Regions from separate parts of the Streptomyces sp. ISL-99 genome, predicted to be linked through region 3. Evidence: riboswitches for the same ligand, from Rfam matches in the RefSeq annotation. Region 3 holds a riboswitch; each other region holds the start of a gene.

Region 1 (5,364 bases), on a different contig from region 3:
CGGCGCAGTTCAGCCAGGCCGCCGATGCCACCGGGCAGTGGAGCACGACGCCGGCCTACGACACCGGCGCCTACGACGCCACCGCCTGGAACTCCGGCCACACGGACGGCCACACCGGCGTGTACGAGACCGTCCCGCCCCAGCAAGTCTTCTACGGGACAGCCGAGTTCCCGTCGGTCGACCTGGCCGAGGCCCCTGCGGCGTACGAGCCGAACGAAGAGCACCACGAACCGCACGAGGCGGCCGACAGCGTCGGCGACGGCCCCGGCGACACGCCCGGCGCCGAGCACGAATACGCCCCGGAGTACGCATCCGAACACGAGCCTGAACCCGGACCGGAAACCGACCCGGACTTCGAACACGCCCCGGCCGCCGCCGCGACAGCGGCCACGGTTGCCGCGGCAGCCACCCCCGGCCCCCGCTCGGCCCGCCGCAGCGCGGGCAACTCCGGCCGCGGCCGCCGCCGTACCCCCGCCAAGCGCTCCGCCCTCCTCACCGTCGCCGTGCCCTCCGCCTGCGTGATGGGCGTGGCCGGCATCGCCGCCGCCTCGGTCGGCAGCGTCGGCGGCGGCGCGCCCGCCGAGGAGAAGAAGGACACCACCACGACGGCGTCGGCGGCCGATCCCGGCTCGGTGAAGCCCGTCGCGGTCAACAACAAGCTCGACACGCAGTTCGCCAACCTCAGCACGAAGGCCGAGGACTTCGCCGACCGCGCCAGCCGCACGCAGGAACGTATCGACCTCAGGGAGCGCCAGGCGGCCGAGAAGAAGCGCAGGGCCGAGGAGGCCGCCCGCAAGGAGGCCGCCCGCCCGAAGTTCGCGCTCCCGGTCCAGCAGCACGGTCTCAGTGCGTACTACGGCCAGGCCGGCGTCAACTGGATGTCCGTGCACTCCGGCATCGACTTCCCCGTGTCGTACGGCACCCCGGTGATGGCCGCGACCGACGGCACGGTCCGCACGCAGTACAACACCGCCTACGGAAACATGGCGATAGTGACCGCCGCCGACGGTACGGAGACCTGGTACTGCCACCTCAGCAGCACCAAGATCCGCTCAGGCTCGGTCCAGGCCGGCGACGTCATCGCGTACTCCGGCAACTCGGGCAACTCCACAGGGCCGCACCTCCACTTCGAGGTGCGCCCCGGCGGCGGCTCGGCGATCGACCCTCTGCCCTGGTTCCGCAGCCACGGCCTCAGCCCGACCTAGGCGGCGCCCGGCATTCCCGCTTCGCGCTCCCCGCGCGCGGTCGCCGCCCCTAAAGCTTCTCGACCGGCGCGTACCTGAGCAGCAGCTTCTTCGGCCGCTCGTCGCCGAAGTCGATGGTCGCCTGCGCGTCCGACCCCGTCCCCGTCACCGTCATCACGGTGCCGAGCCCGAACTGGTCGTGCGTGACCCGGTCTCCGACCGACAGCGCGACCACCGGCTTGTCCGAGGTCCGCCGCGTGGCGAATCCCGAAGCGCTGCCGCCCGCGCCCCGCGACCGCGAGGCCAGCGAGGACGACAGCGAGGAGGCGACGCCCGACACCGGCCCGGCCGGAATCTGCGCGCCCTTGCGCTTCCACGTCAGGTACGTCTCAGGGATCTCCTCCAGGAACCGCGACGGCGGGTTGTACGACGGCTGTCCCCACGCGCTGCGCATCGACGCCCGGGTCAGGTAGAGCCGCTCGCGGGCGCGCGTGATGCCGACGTACGCGAGCCGCCGCTCCTCCTCCAGCTCCTTGGTCTGACCGAGCGCGCGCATGTGCGGGAAGACGCCGTCCTCCATGCCCGTCAGGAACACCACGGGGAACTCCAGTCCCTTGGCGGTGTGCAGCGTCATCAGCGTGATGACGCCCGACCCTTCCTCGTCCTCGTCGGGGATCTGGTCGGAGTCGGCGACGAGCGCGACCTTCTCCAGGAATTCGGCCAGCGTGCCGGGCTCGTCGCCCTCCCGCTCCTGCTCGAACTCCAGGGCCACGGCGGCGAGCTCCTGGAGGTTCTCGATGCGCGTTTCGTCCTGCGGGTCGGTCGACGCCTGCAACTCGGCGAGGTAACCGGTCCGTTCGAAGACCGCTTCGAGGACCGTGGCGGGGCCGGCGCCCGACTCGACGATCGTGCGGAGCTCCTCCATCAGCGTGTTGAAGCGCTTCACGGCGTTCGCCGAGCGGGCGGCCATGCCGTACGCCTCGTCCACGCGCCGCAGCGCCTGCGGGAAGCTGATCTTCTCGCGCAGCGACAGCGCGTCGATCATCGCCTCGGCCCGGTCGCCGATGCCCCGCTTCGGTACGTTCAGAATGCGGCGCAGCGGAACGGTGTCCTCGGGGTTCGCCAGGACGCGCAGGTACGCGAGCACATCCCGGACCTCCTTGCGCTCGTAGAAGCGCACGCCGCCGACGACCTTGTAGGGCAGCCCGACGCGGATGAAGATCTCTTCGAAGACACGGGACTGGGCGTTCGTACGGTAGAAAACGGCGACGTCACCGGCCTTCGCGTCGCCCGCGTCCGTCAGCCGGTCGATCTCCTCGGCGACGAACTGCGCCTCGTCGTGCTCGGTGTCCGCGACGTACCCGGTGATCAGGGAGCCGGCGCCGGCTTCCGTCCACAGGTTCTTCGGCCGGCGGTTCTCGTTGCGCTCGATGACGGCGTTGGCCGCGGTGAGAATGGTCTGCGTCGAGCGGTAGTTCTGCTCCAGCAGGATCGTCTTCGCGTCCGGGTAGTCCTCCTCGAACTGGAGGATGTTACGGATGGTGGCTCCGCGGAAGGCGTAGATCGACTGGTCTGCGTCGCCCACGACGCACAGCTCACCCGGCGCCCGGCCCTCGCCCGAGGGACCCACCAGTTCGCGTACGAGCGTGTACTGAGCGTGGTTGGTGTCCTGGTACTCGTCGACCATGACGTGACGGAAGCGCATCCGGTAGTGCTCGGCGACATCGGGGAACGCCTGGAGCAGGTGCACCGTGGTCATGATGATGTCGTCGAAGTCCAGGGCGTTGGCCTCACGCAGCCGCGCCTGGTACATCGCGTACGCCTGCGCCAGGGTCTTCTCGAAGCCGTCGGCGGCCTGACCGGCGAAGGTCTCTTCGTCTATCAGCTCGTTCTTCAGGTTCGAGACCTTGGCGCTGAACGCCTTCGGCGGGAAGCGCTTCGGGTCGAGGTCCAGATCGCGGCAGACGAGCGCCATGAGGCGCTTCGAGTCGGCGGCGTCGTAGATCGAGAACGAGGACGTGAAGCCGAGCTTCTTCGACTCGCGGCGCAGGATGCGCACGCACGCGCTGTGGAAGGTGGAGACCCACATGTGACCGGCGCGCGGGCCGACGAGCTGCTCCACCCGCTCCTTCATCTCACCGGCGGCCTTGTTGGTGAAGGTGATCGCGAGGATCTGCCCGGGGTGCACACCCCGCTTGGCCAGCAGGTACGCGATCCGGTGGGTCAGGACGCGGGTCTTGCCCGAGCCCGCGCCGGCCACGATGAGCAGCGGTGACCCGGTGTGCACGACGGCGGCGCGCTGCTCTTCGTTCAGCCCTTCGAGCAGCGCGGAGGCGTCCACGACCGGGCGCGGCGCGCCGTCCCTGTAGTGCGCGTCCCTGGGGGCCGGGGGCGCGTCGAAGGCACCGCCGAAGAGGTCGTGCGGGACCTCCTCCGGGGCGTGGTCCTCGGGGGGCGGCGGGGCTGTGTCCTTTGCGTACTCCGAGTGCTGGAGGTCGGCCAGGAAGCTGTCGTCAAAGAGGCTGCTCATCGTCTACCAAGCTTAGGCGGGACCACCGACAGCCCGCCCCGGATTCACCACGGCCACACGCATCGGGGCGGAAGGAGAACCGGCCCTCCGCACGTCCGTGCGTCCCTTGCCGCCGCGTGTGACCTTGCGCACGCGCTGTGACCCTGCCGACGCCCTCCGCGCCCTTGCAACCCCCGCAACGGAATCAACTCGGCCAGGTCACGAAAATGTATCGGGCATATCGAACATCGGGCTTCCCAGCAGCCACGACTCTTGGCTAGCGTGCCGACTCGGGCAGCTCGTACCCCCACCGGCGAACAGCGCTGGAGCGGGCGGCCCACGCCGAATCCGGTCTGTCCTCAGGGCAGTTCGGAACCGGGGACCCACGCGCATCACCTGGGGTGAATCGGTCCGCAGTCCCACGGACCGTAGGGCACCTTCCGTTCCGCCCGAACCCGACAGCTAACCCGGTAGGCGGTCCACGGAAGGAGATGCCGGCCTTGGCGTCGCATCGCAAGCCGCGTACCCGGGTACGCACCACCGCTCCCGCCCTGGGCATCACGACGGCCGCATTCGCCTCAGTCGGCCTGCTCGCCCAGACAGCGGGTGCGGCACCCGCCGCGCCGACGGCTCCCAAGCCGACCGTCGAAGAGGTGCAGAAGAAGGTCGACGACCTCTACCGGCAGGCCGGTACGGCCACGCAGAAGTACAACCTGGCCAAAGAGAAGACCGAGCAGCAGCGCAAGTCCGTGGACGGCCTGCTCGACGCCGTGGCCAAGCGCACGGAGAGGCTGAACGAGGCGCGGCGCAAGCTGGGCAACTACGCGGCCGCGCAGTATCGGTCGGGGTCGGTCACCCCGACCGCCGCGCTGCTCCTGGCGGACAGCCCGCAGGCGTACTTCGACCAGAACCGGCTGATGGACCGGATGACGGAACGCCAGAAGACGGACGTGACCGACTTCGAGCAGCAGCAGGCGGCGGCATCGCAGAAGCGCGCCGAGGCGACGCGGAGCCTGGAGACCCTCACCGAGTCGCAGGCCTCCCTCAAGGCCTCGAAGCAGGACGTACAGAGGAAGCTCGGGGAGGCACGCGAGCTGCTGTCCCGGCTGACCGCCGAGGAGAAGGCGCGGCTGGCGGAGCTTGAGAAGAAGCGGGAGGCGGAGGCGAGGCGCAAGGCCGAGGCGGAGCGCAAGCGCCAGCAGGAAGAGGCCCAGAAGGCCGAGAGCGATACGGAAACAGATACGGCCACAGGCACGGGCACGGGCACCGCCCCCGGATCCGGCACCGGCACAGCCCCTGGATCCGGCGCCGGCTCCACCGATGCGTACGCCGTCAAGGCCGAGAAGGTCCTCGCCTTCGCCCGTGCCCAGATCGGCAAGCCGTACGTCTGGGGCGCGGCAGGCCCCAGTTCGTACGACTGCTCCGGCCTGACCCAGGGCGCCTGGAAGGCCGCCGGCGTCGCTCTCCCCCGTACCACCTGGGACCAGGTGAACGTCGGCACCCGCGTCGCGACCGACAACCTCAGGCCGGGCGACCTCGTCTTCTTCTACGACGACATCAGCCACGTCGGCATCTACATCGGCGGCGGCAAGATGATCCACGCCCCCAAGCCCGGCGCGTACGTCCGCGAGGAGTCGGTCTACTACATGCCGATCTACGGCAGCGTCCGCC
Region 2 (5,364 bases), on a different contig from region 3:
TACGAGCTGTACGTCCTGTACATTTTTTACAGAGACCCCGGAGGCATCGCCATGCACCGACCCCCCGCCCACAGCACCCGCTACGTACTGCCCGAGTTCACGGAACGCACGAGCACCGGGAGCCGCACGGTCGATCCGTACTCGAAGCTGCTCGACGAGCGCATCGTCTTCCTGGGGACGGCCGTCGACGACACCGCGGCCAATGACGTGATGGCGCAGTTCATGCATCTCGAACACGCCGCCCCCGACCGGGACATCTCGCTCTACATCAACTCCGCCGGCGGCTCGCACACCGCCATGACCGCGATCTACGACACGATCCAGTTCGTCACCTGCGACGTCGAGACGATCTGCCTGGGCCAGGCCGCGTCCTCCGCCGCCGTGCTGCTCGCGGCCGGCACGCCGGGCAAGCGCCTCGCGCTGCCGGGAGCCCGGGTGCTGCTCAGCCAGCCCTCCATCGACCGGCCCGTGCACGGCCAGCCCTCCGACCTGGAGATCGAGGCAAGGGAGTTGACGCGCATGCGTGAGCTGCTCACCGGACTCCTCGCGCGGCACACCGGCCAGAGCGTGGCGCGCGTCGACGAGGACATCGAGCGCGACAAGGTGTTCACGGCCGAAGCGGCGGCGGCGTACGGCCTGGTGGACCACGTCGTACAGAGCCGCAAGGCCTCCCTCACGTTTTCCTCGCCGAGGTGAATCCGCGCATGCTGCCGCCCGAACTGCCGCCGCTGCCCGCACTGACGCGCGCCGAGTGCGAGTTCGTCGACCGCTACCTCGAAGTCCTCGACCTGATGGGACGCATCAACCCCGCACGGGGCGCGGACACCTACGGCGCCCTGCGGGCGGCACAGGCCCTCGCCGGGAAGGCCGCCGCCCTGCGGGACGCGCTCGCCCTGATGCACGAACGCGGCGAGACGCGCGTGCATGCCGCCACGCTCGCGCGGGCCTTGCGCGTGCTCGACGGAGAGCGACGGGCGGGCCGCGTCACCCTCCCGCCGGTATCAGCGAGTTGACACACAGCCAGCCACCTACCCCCCATTGGCGTACGAGAAGAGCTCATCCAAACGGCGTAGGAAATACCTGAACAGCGGTACGGCCCAACTTGCGCAACCTGCCTACGCGCCAGGCGGAATTGAGCATTCCGCCGCTGGTACGGCCATCGCCGGGCACCCGCGCCCCGCGCCGCAAATTCCCCTGTCCACCCGAACGGGTCATCGGTGAGCAGCCTCACAAAACGCCGTTTCGGCTCGGAAATCCGGTGGTTCATGAGTCAAGATCCCTGGGACGACAAGCCCCCGCCACCGCGGCGGGGCGGTCCGGGCGGACGCTGAGTCCTGCCGCCGTCCCGGATGACTGGTCGACAGGAGTGCATCGGCAGGAGTGGAGGACCCAAGCAGTACGGGGTGACCGGAGACGGTCGTCCCTCGGGGTGAAGCCGCGTCACGCGGCCGGGCATCTTCGCCTGTCCGAACCCGACAGGTCATCCTTCACAGGCGGCTGACGAAGGGTTGCGCATGACCGCGCACAGGAATGTCCCGACCGTACTGTCCCGGGCCGGAGCCGCTTCGGCTCTCACCCTCGCCGCGATCGGCGGCACGATGCTGGCGCCGGGGGCCGTCCCCGAAGCACACGCCGCAGCGCACTCGACGAAGGCGCTCAACGTCGCCGCGTCGAAGAAGGGGGCCCCGTACAGGTACGGGGCAGCGGGCCCGAGCCGGTTCGACTGCTCAGGGCTGACGCTCTATTCGTACAAGAAGGTCGGCAAGAGCCTGCCGCGCACCGCCCAGGCCCAGTACAACAAGACCCGGCACATCTCCGCCTCCAGCCGCCAGCGCGGCGACCTGGTCTTCTTCCACTCCGGGCGGAGCGTCTACCACGTGGGCATCTACGCGGGGAGCGGCAAGATCTGGCACTCCCCCAAGTCGGGGTCCGTGGTCAAGCTGGAGAAGATCTGGTCCAAGAGCGTCTGGTACGGCCGGGTGCGCTGAATTCTCCGCACAAACTGTCGATCCGGGAAGGTACGTTCGTCTCCATGACCTTCCTGAATCCGGTACGTCACATCACCTTCGATGCCCACGACCCGTACGCCGTCGCCGAGTTCTGGTCCCACCTGACCGGCTACAAGCTGCTGGACGCGCCGGGCGACGACGAGGTGCTGATCGATCCGGAACAACCCGAGGTGCCCGGACTCCTGTTCATCCGGGTGCCGGAGGGCAAGGCCGTCAAGAACCGCGTCCACCTCGACATCCAGCCGCCGCGCGGCACGCGGGATGCCGAGGTGGAGCGGCTCGCCGCGCTCGGTGCGCGGATCGTCAGCGACCGTCGCACCGAGGACGGTCTCGGCTGGGTCGTCATGGCCGACCCCGAGGGCAACGAGTTCTGCGTGGAGCGCAGCGCTGAGGAGCGCGGGCTCGTCTGACGGGGTGCGGGGTGGCCCGCGGTCCGGCGGTTACGCGGCCGCCGTCACCGGTCCTGCCAGCAGGGCCACCCCCAGCACGACGAGCGCGATCCCGCTGACCGCTTCCACGGCGCGGGCCGCGCCCGGCCGCCGCAGCCAGGCGCCGAGCCCGTCCACCAGCAGGGCCACGGCCGGGAACCACAGCAGCGCCAGTACGACGACGATCGTGGCGAGCAACAGGGTCCTGGGCAGCGGCTGCTGGTCCGCGGGCACGAACTGGGGAAGCAGACTGAGGAAGAGCACCGGCGCCTTGGGGTTGAGCGCGTTGGTGAGGAAGCCCTGGCGCAGACTGCGCCCGGTGCCGCCGGCCGTTCCCCCCTCCGGCTCCGGTTCCTCCTTCCGCGGCGGCGCCGGGCGCAGCGCGGACCACAGGGCCCGGTAGCCGAGGAAGAGGATGTAGGCGCCGCCGAGCAGCTGGATCGCGCGGAAGAGCGCCGGCACGGCGACCAGTACGGCGGCGAGTCCCGCCACGGCCAGCGCCGTGTGGACGAGGAGCCCGCCCGCGACCCCTACCGCGCACGCCACCCCGTCCCGGCGGGATGCCAGTGCGTTGCGTACGACGACGGTGAAATCCGCGCCGGGCATGGCGACCATGCCCGCGGCGACGCCCGTGAAGGCGACCAGCTGTGCGTCCATGCCCTCCAGCCTGGCCGCTCCAGGGCTTTAGCATGTACTTGCGATCTTCTGGGTCTGCCTAAAGGAATGCTTAAAGAAGAGGGACCGCCGGATGTACGACCCGACCCGGCTCGCGGCGCTGGTGGCGGTCGCCGAGGCCGGTTCAATCACGCGGGTCGCCGCGCGCCTGGGCTACACCGCACCCGCCCTGTCCCAGCAGCTCGCGAAGCTGGAGCGGGAGGCGGGCGCCGCTCTGCTGGTACGCCACCACCGCGGGGCCCGCCTGACGGCGGCCGGCGAACTGCTGGCGGCGCGGGCCCGCCGCGTACTGGACGAGATGGACCAGGCGCGGCACGAGCTCGCCCGGCTGGCGGGCCTGTCCGGCGGACGCCTGCGCGTGGGTACGTTCACCACGGCCGGGATCCATCTGCTGCCGCCCGTGCTCAGTGCCTTCCGCCGCGCCCATCCGGACGTGGAACTGGCGGTGGCCGACTACGAGCCGCCCGACGGCGTCTCGGCGGTTGCCTCGGGCGCGGTCGACCTGGCGCTGACCCACGCCTACGAGCCCGCGCCGCCCGTACCGTTGCCCGCCGGAGTCGCGGCGGAGCTCCTGCTGGTCGAGGAGCTCGTACTGGTGACAGCGCCCGGCCACGCGCTGGCCGGCGGCTCCGGGCGGCTGCCGGTCGCCGAACTCGCCGGGCAGCCGCTGATCAGCAGCGCGCCCTCGCATCCGCCCCGGCAGGGCGTAGAGGCGGCGCTGGCCACGGCGGGGGCAACGCCGGCAGTGGTGTGCGAGTCGCCGGGGTACGCCCTGGTGTGCGCCCTGGTCAGTGCGGGGCTGGGGGTGGCAGTGGTGCCGGAGATGGTCGCCGCGATGGCGATGACCCCGCTGGGCGTACGGGCGCTGGAGCCGGCCGGGCTGCGGCGCACGATCTCGGTGGCGCACCGGCCGGGCGAGGCGAGCCCGGCGGCGGACACGCTGCGCGCGCTGCTGCGCGGCGCGTTCGGCAGGGCCGGGGCATCCTGACGGCCCTGATGCCTCTTCCTGGCCGACGGGTGCCTCTACTGGGCGACGGGCTGCTGCACGGGAACGGACCAGGGCAGTTCGATCCACACGGTCTTGCCCCCTTGGCGGGTGGGCTGGACGGAGACCCGCCCACCGCATTCGGCGGTGAGACACCGGATGATCACTATGCCGCGCCCGTTGTCCTGCTGGACGGCCGCGGGAAGCCGTTTCGGCCAGCGGGGGTGGCTGTCGGTGACGCCGATGCGCAACTGCTCGTCCCGGTCGAGCTGTACGTCAACGGTGAACGTCGGCGACTGCCCGAAAGTGTGCTGAACGGCATTGGTGGCCAGCTCCGAAACGATCAGCCGTACGGTATCGGCGGCGTCGGATCCCGGGGGCATGCCCCACTCGCCGAGAATCTCCGCGACATATCTCCTCGCGGCGGAGACCGAGGCTGGCTCGCTCGGCAGAGTGACGGATGCTTCCTGGTGGTCTGCCATGGCGACGCTGTCCCTTTCCCACCGGGGCCGGACTCCGACTCGTAGCGGATGAACTTCGAGGACGGCCTCGGATTGTGCTCCGTCGCCAGAGTGCCACTCATGGTGCTCCGATAGGGCCTGATCACCCAAGATATGCATATATCTGTCGCTCGATGCGGTGAACTCTGCTACGCGAGACCGTATTCGGGCTCGAACCGGCGCATCCTCGCCGGTTGGAAGGAGGCGGACATGCGGCAGAGTCCCGCGGTACGTCGGCGCAAGCTCGGAGAGGAGCTGCGGAGACTGCGCGACAAGGCCGGGCTCACCAGCCCCGAGGCCGCCCGCCTGGTCGGGTGGCACCAGTCGAAGGTGAGCAGGATCGAGACAGGTCGCAGCGCCGTGAAGCCGTCCGACGTGAACCGGCTGCTCGACGCGTACGGAGTCACCGACCCCCGACTGAGGGAGCTGGTCAACGCGTTCACGAGCCCACCGGCCCATGAGGACGGCAAGCACTGGTGGCATGCGTACCGCGGTCTGCTGCCGCCCCAGTACCGGGACCTCATCAGCCTGGAGTCACAGGCGAGTTCGGCGCGCACCCTGGAGACCACGGTGGTGCCGGGGCTGCTTCAGACCCCGGACTACGCACGGGCGGTGACGCGGGCGGCGCTCGCGGGCCTGCCCGCGGCGAAGGTCGATTCGCTGGTCGAGGTGCGGATCACCCGTCAGGAAGTGCTGGGTTCGGGAAGGCCGCTGGAATTGAGCGCGGTGCTGGACGAGGCGGTGCTGCGTCGGCCGGTGGGCGGCCG
Region 3 (5,364 bases):
CGCCGCGACCCTCGAGGACGCGCGGGCCTTCTTCCGTACGTACTACGCGCCCAACAACGCGGTGATCTCGGTCGTCGGCGACATCGACCCGAAGCAGACCCTCGCCTGGATCGAGAAGTACTTCGGCTCCATCCCGTCCCACGACGGCAAGCAGCCGCCGCGCGACGGGACGCTGCCCGACATCATCGGGCAGGAACTGCGCGAGGAGATCCGCGAAGAGGTCCCGGCCCGCGCCCTGATGGCCGCCTACCGGCTGCCGCACGACGGCACCCGCGAGGCCGACGCCGCCGACCTGGCCCTCACCGTCCTCGGCGGCGGCGAGTCCTCCCGGCTGCACAACCGCCTGGTCCGCCGCGACCGTACGGCCGTCGCCGCCGGCTTCGGGCTGCTGCGCCTGTCCGGCGCGCCCTCGCTCGGCTGGCTGGACGTGAAGACATCGGCCGGCGTCGAGGTGCCCGACATCGAGCGCGCCGTCGACGAGGAACTGGCCCGTTTCGCCGCCGAGGGCCCCACGCCCGAGGAGATGGAGCGCGCGCAGGCCCAGTTGGAGCGCGAGTGGCTCGACCGGCTCGGTACGGTCGCGGGCCGCGCCGACGAACTGTGCCGGTACGCCGTTCTGTTCGGCGACCCGCAGCTGGCGCTGACCGCCGTGCAGCGCGTCCTGGACATCACGGCGGAGGAGGTCCAGGCGGCAGCCAAGGCGCGCCTGCGCCCGGACAACCGCGCGGTCCTGGTGTACGAGCCGACACACGCGGCCGACGAAGCCGGGGCAGCCGACGACACCACCACCGCCGGTGAGACCGCAGCGCAGGAAGGGGCGGACAAGTGACCGACACCGCAGCCGTGAGCATGAAGTTCCACCCCCAGCCGCAGGCCGGCACCCCCACGCCGTGGGCCTTCCCCGCCCCCGAGCGCGGCTCCCTGCCCAACGGCCTGACCGTGCTGCGCTGCCACCGCCCGGGCCAGCAGGTCGTGGCCGTCGAGGTCTTCCTCGCCGCGCCGCTGGAGGCCGAGCCGGAGGGTCTGGACGGCGTCGCGACGATCATGGCGCGGGCCTTCTCCGAGGGCACAGACAAGCACTCCGCCGAGGAGTTCGCCGCCGAGCTGGAGCGCTGCGGTGCCACGCTCGACGCGTACGCCGACCATCCGGGCGTCCGGGTCTCCCTGGAGGTCCCCGTCTCCCGGCTGCCCAAGGCGCTCGGCCTGCTCGCCGACGCGCTGCGCGCCCCCGCCTTCTCGGAGAGCGAGATCGAGCGGCTGGTCGCCAACCGGCTCGACGAGATCCCGCACGAGACGGCCAACCCGTCCCGCCGCGCCGCCAAGCAGCTCTCCAGGGAGCTCTTCCCGGCGAGCTCGCGCATGTCGCGGCCGCGCCAGGGCACCGAGGAGACGGTGGGGCAGATCGACTCTGCCGCCGTGCGGGCCTTCTACGTGGCACATGTGCGCCCCGCGACCGCCACCGCCGTGATCGTCGGCGACCTCGAAGGCACCGACCTGGACGCGATCCTGGCCGACACCCTGGGCGCGTGGAAGGGCGACACCGGCGAGGCCCGCCCCGTACCGCCGGTGACCGCCGACGACACGGGCCGTGTGGTCATCGTCGACCGTCCCGGCGCGGTCCAGACGCAGCTGCTCATCGGCCGGATCGGACCCGACCGGCACGACAGCGTCTGGCCGGCCCAGGTCCTCGGCACGTACTGCCTGGGCGGCACGCTCACCTCCCGCCTGGACCGCGTCCTGCGCGAGGAGAAGGGCTACACGTACGGCGTGCGCGCCTTCGGCCAGGTGCTGCGCTCCGCTCCCGACGGGTCGGGCGCCTCCATGCTGGCGATCAGCGGCTCGGTGGACACGGAGTCCACGGGACCGGCGCTCGAAGACCTGTGGAAGGTGCTGCGCACCCTCGCCGCGGAGGGCCTCACGGACGCCGAGCGGGACGTCGCCGTACAGAACCTGGTCGGTGTCGCGCCGCTCAAGTACGAGACGGCGGCGGCCGTCGCCGGCACGCTCGCCGACCAGGTCGAGCAGCACCTGCCGGACGACTTCCAGGCCCAGCTGTACGCCCGGCTCGCCGAGACGGGCACCGTGGAGGCCACCGCGGCGGTCGTCAGCGCCTTCCCCGAGGACCACTTGGTCACGGTCCTCGTCGGAGACGCGTCGCAGATCGAGGAGCCCGTCAGGGCGCTCGGCATCGGCGACGTGACGGTGGTCAGCGGCTGACCCGCCAGAGCCGATTGCGCAACTCGCCCCAAAGCGGGCGATAGAGGGGCCCCGGGAGTCGAAAGACTGCCGGGGTCCTTCTTGTATGTCCGTTTTGTTGTGGAGGTTGCCTGTCTGGCCTGTGGGGTGCGTTACAAAACGCCGTGTCTGTTTGGTGATTAAAAGATGTCCCGTTTAGCGTCTGTCCGGCTGTCCGTCAGCAGTGAGCCGCATCCGCGGCACCGGGCAGCCATCGCCGAGTCCCCGTCAGGCGCGAGCCTGGGGAGCCGGGGACCCAATCAGTCCCTGGGGTGAATCGGGTGTCCTCTGTGCGTACGTACGGAGGCGTCCGTAGGAGACCTTCCTGCTCCGAACCCGTCAGCTAACCCGGTAGGCGAGAAGGAAGGAAAGGATCAGCCACTTCATGGCGTTCACCCGTGCCACCGGGAAGCACCGTCGTCCGAGCCGCCTGACGCGCAGGAGCGCGAACATGGCCGGCGTCGCCGCCCTCGCGACCACCGGCGTCATCGGAGGCCTGACCTCTCCGGCCCTCGCCGCCGACAGCGACATCAGCGCCGACGCGGCGCACGCCGTCCAGGACACCGGCCTGACCCAGGCCATCGTCATCGGCGACTCCCTCGCCGACCAGATCGCCGCCCAGGCCGACCAGCAGAAGCGCGCCGCCGTCAAGGCGGAGGCGGCACGCAAGGCCGAGGCCGAGCGGAAGGCCGAAGCCAAGCGCAAGGCGGAAGCCAAGGCCAAGGCCGAGGCGCGGGCCAAGAAGGAGCGCGAGGAGCGCGCGGCCAAGGAGCGCGCCGCCCGCGAGGCGGAGCGCAAGCGCCTCAATGGCTACACCCTCCCGGTCGCCGGCTCCGTGGTGACCACCGGCTACAAGACCGGCGGCAACCTCTGGTCCTCCGGCAGCCACTCCGGCGTCGACTTCCGCGCCGCGTCCGGCAGTTCCGTCGTCGCCGTCGGCGCGGGCACCGTCGTCGAGGCCGGCTGGGGCGGGGCGTACGGCAACAACATCGTCATCAGGATGAACGACGGCACGTACACGCAGTACGGCCACCTGTCGTCCCTCGGCGTCTCCGTCGGCCAGAGCGTCGCCTCCGGTCAGCAGATAGGCCTGTCGGGCTCGACCGGCAACTCGACCGGCCCGCACCTGCACTTCGAGGCCCGCACGTCCCCCGAGTACGGCTCCGACATGGACCCGGTCGCATACCTGCGCGCGCACGGCGTGAACGTCTGACGGTCCAGGCACGCTCAGTCGTACTGAAGGCCCCGGCTTCCGCGCCGGGGCCTTCAGTATGTCCAAAAGCCGCCCATGAATTCCGGCACCCCGTCGGAAATCGAGGAATGCTGCAATAGAGTCACCGAACAGGCGTCGATCGACCGCGTTTCGCGGGGATTAAGGCGGAGGTTCGGTCATGCGCATTCCCGCGCAATCGGTATGCACGGCAATCCGTGACGACATCGTTTCCGGTGTGTTCGCGCGGGGCAGCAGGCTCACCGAAGAGCTGCTGGCGCGACGTTACGGCGTCTCCCGCGTCCCGGTGCGCGAGGCCCTGCGCACGCTGGAGTCCGAGGGGTTCGTCACCACCCGCCGGCACGCGGGCGCCTGCGTGGCCGAACCCACCGAGCGGGAGGCCGCCGACCTGCTGGAGGTACGGACGCTGCTCGAACCGCTCGGCGCCGCCCGCGCCGCCCAACGGCGCACCGAGGCCCACCTCAAGGTGCTGCGCGGCCTGGTCAGACTCGGCCAGGAGCGGGCCCGCCGGAACGAGGGGGAGGACCTGCGGTCGCTGGGCAGCTGGTTCCACGAGACGCTCGCCCAGGCGTCGGGCAGCCCCGGCCTCACGGCCCTGCTCACCCAGCTCAGGCACAAGATCGCCTGGATGTACGCCGTCGAGCAGGCCGCCCGGCCCGCCGAGGCCTGGGCCGAACACGGCGCGATCGTCGACGCCGTGGCGCGCGGCGACGCCGAACGGGCCCGCGCGCTGACGGCCCTGCACGTCGAACGGGCGGTGGCCGCGCACCGGTTGCGGCGCCCCGGTCCGGAGCGCGAACGGGAGCGCGGGCCAGAACGCGTGAGGACTTCGCAACGTGCCGTAAACACCGGGAGTGGCCGCCATTAACAGCCGCACCGTATACAAAGAGGATGAATTCGCGGGGGCTTGTTTCTGCTGCCCGTATTTCGCGGCGTACAGCACCGCATAAAGTGACGTAAAACAAAAGGAACCGTGGCGCCCCGAATTCGGGTTGCCGCGGCTCCTTCGTGAGAATTCGCCCGTCCGAGTGGGTCAGACGGTCTCGGGAAGCTCGTCCAGGCCCTCGGAGACCAGCTTCGCCAGGCGGTCGAGAGCGGCGTCGGAGCCGTCGGCCTCGGAAGCCAGCACGATCTCTTCGCCACCCTGCGCGCCCAGGCCGAGCACCGCGAGCATGGAGGCGGCGTTGACCGGCTTGCCGTCGGCCTTGGCGATCGTCACGGGGACACCCGAGGCGGTCGCGGCGCGAACGAAGATGGAGGCGGGCCGGGCGTGCAGGCCTTCGGCCCAGCCGACGGTGACACGGCGCTCAACCATGGTGTTGCCCTTCATGTTCTAACGGTTGTCTAGACCAGTCTCTCACGTCGCGTGGAGCCGCCGGCCCCTGGCCCTGCGCCGGCCCGGCGCCGCGGCCTCAGCCTGCCTTGCCCAGAGCGGGCCCGCGACCCGTACGCTTTCGTCATGCAGCCCCCGCTGGAGCAGGCCCCGCCGGATGAGAACGGGCACCACGCGTACCCGGCGCACTGGGAAGCCGACGTGGTGCTGCGCGACGGAGGTACGGCGCGCATCCGCCCCATCACCGCCGACGACGCGCAGCGCCTGGTCAGCTTCTACGAGCAGGTCTCGGACGAGTCGAAGTACTACCGCTTCTTCGCGCCGTACCCACGACTCTCCGCCAAGGATGTCCACCGCTTCACCCACCACGACTTCGTGGACCGAGTGGGTCTGGCCGCCACGGTCGGCGGCGAGTTCATCGCCACCGTCCGGTACGACCGTATCAACGCCCAGGGGCGCCCCTCGTCCGGCCCCGGCGCGGACCTGGCCGAGGTCGCCTTCCTGGTCCAGGACGCACACCAGGGACGCGGCGTCGCCTCCGCCCTTCTCGAACACATCGGCGCGG

The links. A riboswitch is a leader RNA that binds a small molecule or an ion and turns the genes downstream of it on or off. The one in region 3 is predicted to bind cyclic di-AMP.
Region 1: linked by a shared signal. The riboswitch ahead of J7E91_RS30355 (C40 family peptidase) and the one ahead of J7E91_RS30515 (M23 family metallopeptidase) in region 3 are both predicted to bind cyclic di-AMP.
Region 2: linked by a shared signal. The riboswitch ahead of J7E91_RS30860 (C40 family peptidase) and the one ahead of J7E91_RS30515 (M23 family metallopeptidase) in region 3 are both predicted to bind cyclic di-AMP.

The regions. Positions count from the first base shown of each region.
Region 1 is NZ_JAGGPC010000061.1:39,167-44,530, forward strand. It holds gene J7E91_RS30345 (M23 family metallopeptidase) at 1-1,205, shown strand, start outside; gene pcrA (DNA helicase PcrA) at 1,255-3,714, opposite strand; cyclic di-AMP (ydaO/yuaA leader) riboswitch at 4,024-4,186, shown strand; gene J7E91_RS30355 (C40 family peptidase) at 4,185-5,364, shown strand, end outside.
Region 2 is NZ_JAGGPC010000065.1:3,556-8,919, forward strand. It holds gene J7E91_RS30850 (ATP-dependent Clp protease proteolytic subunit) at 52-696, shown strand; gene J7E91_RS30855 (hypothetical protein) at 705-1,013, shown strand; cyclic di-AMP (ydaO/yuaA leader) riboswitch at 1,329-1,511, shown strand; gene J7E91_RS30860 (C40 family peptidase) at 1,515-1,988, shown strand; gene J7E91_RS30865 (VOC family protein) at 2,033-2,419, shown strand; gene J7E91_RS30870 (LysE family translocator) at 2,450-3,094, opposite strand; gene J7E91_RS30875 (LysR family transcriptional regulator) at 3,186-4,100, shown strand; gene J7E91_RS30880 (ATP-binding protein) at 4,136-4,579, opposite strand; gene J7E91_RS30885 (helix-turn-helix transcriptional regulator) at 4,808-5,364, shown strand, end outside.
Region 3 is NZ_JAGGPC010000063.1:12,670-18,033, forward strand. It holds gene J7E91_RS30505 (pitrilysin family protein) at 1-829, shown strand, start outside; gene J7E91_RS30510 (pitrilysin family protein) at 850-2,217, shown strand; cyclic di-AMP (ydaO/yuaA leader) riboswitch at 2,441-2,608, shown strand; gene J7E91_RS30515 (M23 family metallopeptidase) at 2,621-3,448, shown strand; gene J7E91_RS30520 (GntR family transcriptional regulator) at 3,627-4,334, shown strand; gene J7E91_RS30525 (HPr family phosphocarrier protein) at 4,500-4,781, opposite strand; gene J7E91_RS30530 (bifunctional GNAT family N-acetyltransferase/acetate--CoA ligase family protein) at 4,926-5,364, shown strand, end outside.